DNA from 2 places in the Corynebacterium aquatimens genome. Region 2 is predicted to be linked to the other one. Evidence: riboswitches for the same ligand, from Rfam matches in the RefSeq annotation. Region 2 holds a riboswitch; the other holds the start of a gene.
What was found. A riboswitch is a leader RNA that binds a small molecule or an ion and turns the genes downstream of it on or off. The one in region 2 is predicted to bind cyclic di-AMP.
Positions count from the first base shown of each region.

Region 1: another riboswitch for cyclic di-AMP. It lies ahead of CAQUA_RS03760 (C40 family peptidase); the one in region 2 lies ahead of CAQUA_RS08435 (resuscitation-promoting factor Rpf1 domain-containing protein).

Region 1 covers NZ_CP046980.1:820,482-823,881, reverse strand. The annotation lists gene CAQUA_RS03765 (C40 family peptidase) at 1-843, opposite strand, end outside; gene CAQUA_RS03760 (C40 family peptidase) at 988-1,626, opposite strand; cyclic di-AMP (ydaO/yuaA leader) riboswitch at 1,637-1,845, opposite strand; gene qcrB (cytochrome bc1 complex cytochrome b subunit) at 2,232-3,400, opposite strand, start outside.
Region 2 covers NZ_CP046980.1:1,848,886-1,852,285, forward strand. The annotation lists gene CAQUA_RS08430 (cold-shock protein) at 1-267, opposite strand, end outside; cyclic di-AMP (ydaO/yuaA leader) riboswitch at 1,088-1,260, shown strand; gene CAQUA_RS08435 (resuscitation-promoting factor Rpf1 domain-containing protein) at 1,274-1,933, shown strand; gene CAQUA_RS08440 (hypothetical protein) at 2,117-2,326, opposite strand; gene CAQUA_RS08445 (helicase-associated domain-containing protein) at 2,419-3,400, shown strand, end outside.

The sequences.
Region 1 (3,400 bases), 1.0 Mb from region 2:
AATGGTCTTGCCCTGCTGCGCGTACGCCCACACCATCAGACCCGAGCAGTCAAACTCGTTCGGTCCCGTAGCACCCCAACCGTACGGGGAGCCCAGCTTCGACATCGCCGCGGACACCGCGGCGTTACCGTGCGCCGAAGGAGGGATACGCGCCCCATCAACCGGGCCGTTCTTCCTCTCCCAACGGGCCCGCTGCTCAGGTGAGAGCGAATCCACTCGCTCTTCCAGCGCCGCGATCCTCTTATCCAAATCCTTCTGCTCGCGCTTCAGGCGGTCACGGTTGGCCTCAAGCTCTACCGTGCGGTAGTTCGCGACCGCCAGAGCCATGTCTGCGTCCGTCGCCCGGTTGGCAGCCTCTCGGGTGGTTTTTTGAAGGCCGTCTAGCGTGCGCTCCGAGGAACGCGAAATGGAGCCAAGATAAGCCGCACGGTCAATGACCTCCTGCGGGTTGCCGGAATCGAAAGAGGCGATCACGGCATCATTTTGGGTGTTGCGGTAGCGAGTCTGCGCGATGCGATCGACGTCAACCTGGTAGTCATCGCGGCGACCCAGCGCCAAAGCCGCGTCCTTCTGCGCTGCCTTGGCTTCCTTGTTCAGCTTCGCGATCTGGGACTTAGCATCCCCGATCTTGCCTTCAAGTTCTTTGATCTCCTCTGACTTGGCAGTCGCCGTGTGGGACAGCTCTTCCATCTGCTTCATCATGGTGTCCACGTCATCAGCACCAGCGATGCCGGCGCAGCCGATAACCGAAGCGCCTCCGAGGCCTACGGAAAGACACGCCGCTGCTACGAGAGATACGGAAGAAGACCTACGGCCGAAGAAAAACCCCTGTGTACGGCGCACGGAAACCTCACTTTGGAAACACACAAATACGATACAAAGTTATTCGCTAAAACGGTTTTGGTCAAACAGATCAGCACGCAAAAATCGCGGCCGCTGCTCCCTTTTCGGGGCGCGACCGCGACCTGTTAAAGCGCGAAGTACGTCCTAGAAACGAACCGCAGAGTGAATCGGCATCATGTTCAGCGGGCGGTAGCCAACCGGGGTGCCGGAGTTCAGTGCGTCAATGATCTTGCCGTTGCCAGCGTAGATAGCAACGTGGGAAGCACCGGAGTAGTAGACGATGATGTCACCCGGCTGCAGAGCGTTCAGCGGCACCTTTTTGCCAGCGGAAGCCTGAGCGCCGGAGGTACGCGGGATGCTGATGCCAGCCTGCTTGTACACCCACGAGGTGAAGCCGGAGCAGTCGAACTGGTTCGGGCCAGCAGCGCCGTAGACGTACGGAGCGCCGATCTTGGAGCGAGCGATGGACACGATCCGGTCGCCCTTGGATTGAGCCGGAGCAGGAGCTGCAGCCCGGGCCGGAGCAGGAGCCGCAGCCTTGTACGGAGCAGGAGCAGCCTTCTTAGAAACTGCCGGAACCCACTCGTGGATGTTCGGGACGTTCTCAATGCCCGGCACGTTCTCAATGCCAGGGATCTCAGCGCGCAGGGTCGTGTTAGGAACACGAACCTCGGCTGCACCCGCCATAGCGGGGGTTACGAGGGATGCACCTGCGACGACGGCAGCAGCGGTTGCAACTCCACGCTTGGAAACGGACGTGGTTTGGCGGCGGTGTTTAGCCACTAGAGAAACTCCATATCTTCCTATTCACCTACCGGGTTAGCTGACGGGTTAGGCTCCAGGACATTGCCCTGCACGGCTACTACGCTATAAGCGCCCTTCGCCTGTGCACACACCCCAAGGATTCGATCAAGTATTGATCTAGGTGGTTCCCCGGCTCTTTCGCCCCCGCCCGCATTTTGCGGCGCTACATAAAGGCAAAAGACTCGGCTTTATATGTTTGTTCGGACGTGCCTTCGCGGCAAGGTCTCAATCAGGTTACGAAATAGCTACGAAGTTTGTCCAACGACGCGCCCGTTATCTCTCCGTAATATTGGATTCCGCGGCACATAACCCCAATTTCGCCTCGCGGATCCACCGAACGAGATGCTTCAATACAAAGATTAAATCGCGTCTACCTGCATCTATATGCCACACGGCATATTTTCTCGGGAAAGCAGAAATGTGCCGTGCAACCTATAATTTCTTTGTGTGATGCTGATCACACGCCGTGTTTGTTACTCTTTCGTGACAAAGTTTAAGGCCCTCCCCGTTGCGGGAAGGGCCTTAAGTTCTGTGTTTTAGTGAATCGCTCTCACGCGGCTAGGCAGCCGGCTTTGCAGCGATTACTATCGCGTGCCAGCGTCGCGGTCGGTCGAGTCCTTCTCGGCCTCGAGGGTACGCAGCGTCTCGATCTCCTCGTGGTGGTTCTGGCGGGCGATCTCGTTGCGCTTGCGCGTGATCTCCCTGTCATCCGGGGAGAACCAACCAGAGGTCTCGGAGTCAGCGTAACCAAGCTGGTTCAGCTGCTTCGGAACCGGAGCACCAGCGTACTCAAGCGGGATCTGGTGACCGTGCTCGTCCACCGGGCCAAGCGGCTGGTGAACCTCGACGAACGCACCGTTAGGCAGCTTCTTAATCACACCGGTCTCCAGACCGTGCTCCAGGACCTCACGGTCGGAGCGCTGCAGGCCAACGCAGATGCGGTACGTGATGAAGTACGCCAGCGGCGGGAGGATAATCAGACCGATACGGCCCACCCAGGTCATCGCGTTCAGGGAGATCTGGAAGTGGTACGCGAACAAGTCGTTACCACCGGACAGCGTCAGCAGGAGGAAGAAGACCAGACCCATGACGCCGATACCGGTACGAACCGGAACGTCGCGCGGGCGCTGCAGCAGGTTGTGGTGCGCGTCATCGCCCGTGGTGGCCTTCTCAATGAAGGGGTACGACAGCAGAACCACGACCATGGCGCCAGCCAGCAGCGCAACCCAGAACACACCCGGGATCGTGTAGTTGCCCAAGTAGAGCTCCCATGCCGGCATGACACGAGCAGCACCATCTGTCCACAGCATGTAGACGTCCGGCTGGGAACCAGCGGAGACCTGCGACGGGTTGTAGGGGCCCAGGTTCCAGATCGCGTTAATGGTGGTGACACCAGCCATGAGCGCCAGGACACCGAAGACCAGCATGCCGAAGCCAATCGCCTTGATAGCGAAGACCGGAAGGATGCGGATACCCACAACGTTGTTCTCCGTGCGGCCAGGGCCAGGGAACTGCGTGTGCTTTTGGAACCAGACGAGCAGGAGGTGTGCTGCGATCAGAGCGAGGATGATGCCCGGCAGGATCAGCACGTGCAGGATGTAGAAACGGTCCAGCATGAGGTCCGACGGGAAGTCGCCGCCGAAGATTGCCCAGTGCAACCAGGTACCAATGATCGGGAGGCCAACGATGATGGCGGACATAATGCGCAGACCAACACCGGACAGAAGGTCATCCGGGAGGGAGTAACCGAGGA
Region 2 (3,400 bases):
CATAACATCGGCGAGCATACTCGCGAGCTCGTCTGGCTTGCGGCGGTTGATCTTCTTACGACGCGGCGAATCAAGCACCTTCACGCGCAACGCCTGCGGCCCGCGACGGCCGGCCGCGAAATCAAACTCAATGCGCTGACCTGCCTCAAGCTCCTCAACGCCGTCCGGCAACACGCTCTTACCAATAAAGACATCCTCGTTGCCAGGGTTGGAAGCAAAACCGAAACCCTTCTCGGCGTCGTACCACTTCACTTTTCCTACTGGCATGATGACGTTCCTCTACTGATTCTTTCGCGTGTTTCGCTCTTCGTACGGATCCCGTAATAGTGAGCTACATATGATGCCACACAATAGCCCGAACCCCCAACCTCGGGCCCGACCTCGGCGACGCGATCCCGCGCCCCCAGCGACGCGATTCGCGGTGCCTCAGCGAGGCGATTCGCGAAATTTGTATCCAACTTTCGATAGGCCACGTGAAACCCCAGGTCACGGACCTGCTGGTTTTTGATGATCTATCAGCAAAGCAGAATTTCGCGAATCGGGTCCCCGCGCCCGGCGTGGCCCCTGCGACCCACAGGCATTCCGAGAGAAACCAGGACCCACCCCGCCGGGAGGGACAATCCCGCGGTGCCCCGGCGAGGCGATTCGCGGCACCCCTAGGGGGCGATTCGCGGCATCCCGACGACGCGATTCGCGAAATTTGTATCCAACTTTCGATAGCTAGCGCGAAACTGCAGGTCACCGGACCGCAGGTTTTTGATGATCTGTCACCGAAGCAGAATTTCGCGAATCGGGTCGGCGCGAAGGTTGCGGCGATGGGCACATTTCGCTTATCGACGGCTCGACACGCGCTAAATCATGTGATGCGGTTCACACTACGGAACAATGTCCAGTTCAAGCGGGTACTCCACCCCATTTAATCCGTCACTGCGAACCCCACTAATAACAATGATCACAAAAGTTCGAAGAGATGTGACTGAATCGTTATAAACCCGTAGAGTAGCCATCATGCTTCGCGCGGGCTCGTTGTCTGCGGGAGGGAAAACCGAATCGTTCAAGGCCACGTTCAATTTTGTCCGGCCACTGAACGCTGAACACAGCTAAATAAATAGGACAAAAGCGGGGGACCCACCCGCGCCGCACGGCGCACAGCGGGAACCTTTCTCGCTCGGGGTGAAGCCGAAAAGTCTTCGGCCAGGCCGTTTTCATACCTCTGCCTGAACCCGACAGCTAACTCCGCAGACGTAATTAAGAAGAGAGGAAAAGAATTTTCATGGGACGCCACCGTAAGCAGACCACTTCCCTGTCCACCAAGACCATTGCCGGTGCTACCGCAGCTCTGGCTACCACTGCGATCCTTGCTCCGCAGGCATCCGCAGCTCCAGACTCTGACTGGGACCGCCTTGCACAGTGCGAGTCTGGCGGTAACTGGGCAATCAACACCGGCAACGGCTACCACGGTGGCCTGCAGTTCCACCCGCAGACCTGGCGCGCACACGGTGGCGGCCAGTTTGCACCGACTGCAAACCTTGCTACCCGCGAGCAGCAGATCGTCGTGGCTGAGCGCGTGCTTGCAAGCCAGGGCTGGGGTGCTTGGCCTGCGTGCTCCGCTCGTCTGGGTCTGAACTCCAAGCCGACGCCGCGCACCGCTCCGGGCGCTCCGGCAGCGAAGCCGGCCGCACCGAAGGCTGCTCCGAAGCCGGCCGCACCGAAGGCCGCACCGAAGCCGGAGACTCTCCAGGTCGACGCTGTGTACGAGCAGATCGTGAAGCTGCTGGATAGCCGCGGTATCGCTGTTCCGGCCCAGGTGCAGGATGCCTACAAGGCAAACCGCCACGACTACAACGCTTTCTACCTGGCTAACAAGCCGTTGGTTGACGCTGCACTGACCGGCGACATCAACCGCGTCTTCGCGGTTGCCGCTGGCCGCTAAAAAACGCATAAGCTAGGAACCACCAGCGCGCCTAGCAACTCCGCGAGCTACGCAAAACGGGTGTGAATGAGGGCTTCAAAAACCCTGGTTCACACCCGTTTAATGTTTGCAGCAAATAAAGCTGCAGCGGCCCCACGCGGCACCTGCCGGCGGGGCAACGGAAAAGAAACGTGAAAGAGGCGCCTACTGCGCGCGGTTGATACGCGTGGTGGGGTGGACGTAGCCGGTTTCTTCCCACGGACGCGGAAGAATCAAGTCGTCGCCGTACGGGCTGGATGCGCCAGCGAGCTTGGAGGAAAGCTCCGTCACCGGGTGGCCACCAGGGGTGTTGGCCGGCCAAGCCGGGTTGATCTCTCGGATGTTTTCCACGTGTCCTGCAGTCTCTTTAGCCATGCCCTTTATTCTTTCACGCCGCTACTTAAAACGCACCTATTCCCCCAACAAAGTCTCCGCGGTAGCGCAAGACGCGTAAGATCACCCCCGAAATGACTACACCTCAACGGCCCGCGGGCCACGGCCTCAGCGCAGCATTGGCTTCGCTTGACGACGATCAGTGGCGCACCCTGATCAGCTCCCGCCCTGACGCGTTCCTTCCGCCGCCGTCATCGCTGGGGATGCTCGCGGCTCGCTTAGGACACGCGGGCTCCTTGTACAAGGTGATGAAGAAACTCACCGCGGCTGATCTGACAGCGTACAACCGCCTCATCAGCGCGGAAGCGGACGTGCGCCCCGTGGATGCCACCGCGATAGATGAGGAGTTTCCGCTTGACCATATGCGCCAGCTGGGGCTGGTCTACGGCCCCACCGAGGCACTGCGCGCGGTCGGTGGCCTGCACAGTGGCCTGCAACCCGGACTATCGGCGGCCTGGACGGGCGGCGCGAGCGGGGAATTGAGCATCCCGCAGCCGCACGCAGTCGACCAGAAGCTGGTTGATGAATCGGCGCTGCCACAGGGTATTGATGCGGTGCGCAGGATGCGCCAGCTCCTCACGGCGCTGCTGGCTGAACCGGTTGCGCTGAACAAGGATGATTCGGTTGGAGTCCGTGCGCTCAAAGCGCTCTCGCACGCCCTTGGGGTTGATGCGGCTCCGCTGATCAGGGTTGGCAATGCGGCAGGCCTTTTGGCGCCGACCTACGTTTCTAACCGCTCGGATGATTCGGTGCTTGCTGCCTCGCGGGGTGGCCTGACCTGGCTGGCTTCCGGTCTGGCTGAGCAATGGGTCGCGCTGATCATCGGCTGGCTCAGTTCCCCGTGGGATCCAACCGCGACCACCAACATCTTCGCTCCCGGAAGCCATGATCCTTCCGTTAGCGGCGCTGCCGTTGCTACTGCTCGGTGCTGCGGCGACTGGGATCTAATGACGTTCTACTCCCCTACGGACGCGCTGGTTATCGGGCCTGAGATGGTCGAAGCGCTGGTTGCTGAGGGGAAAGCGGTCGGAGCGCTCGCGCCTGTCGACGGTCTAG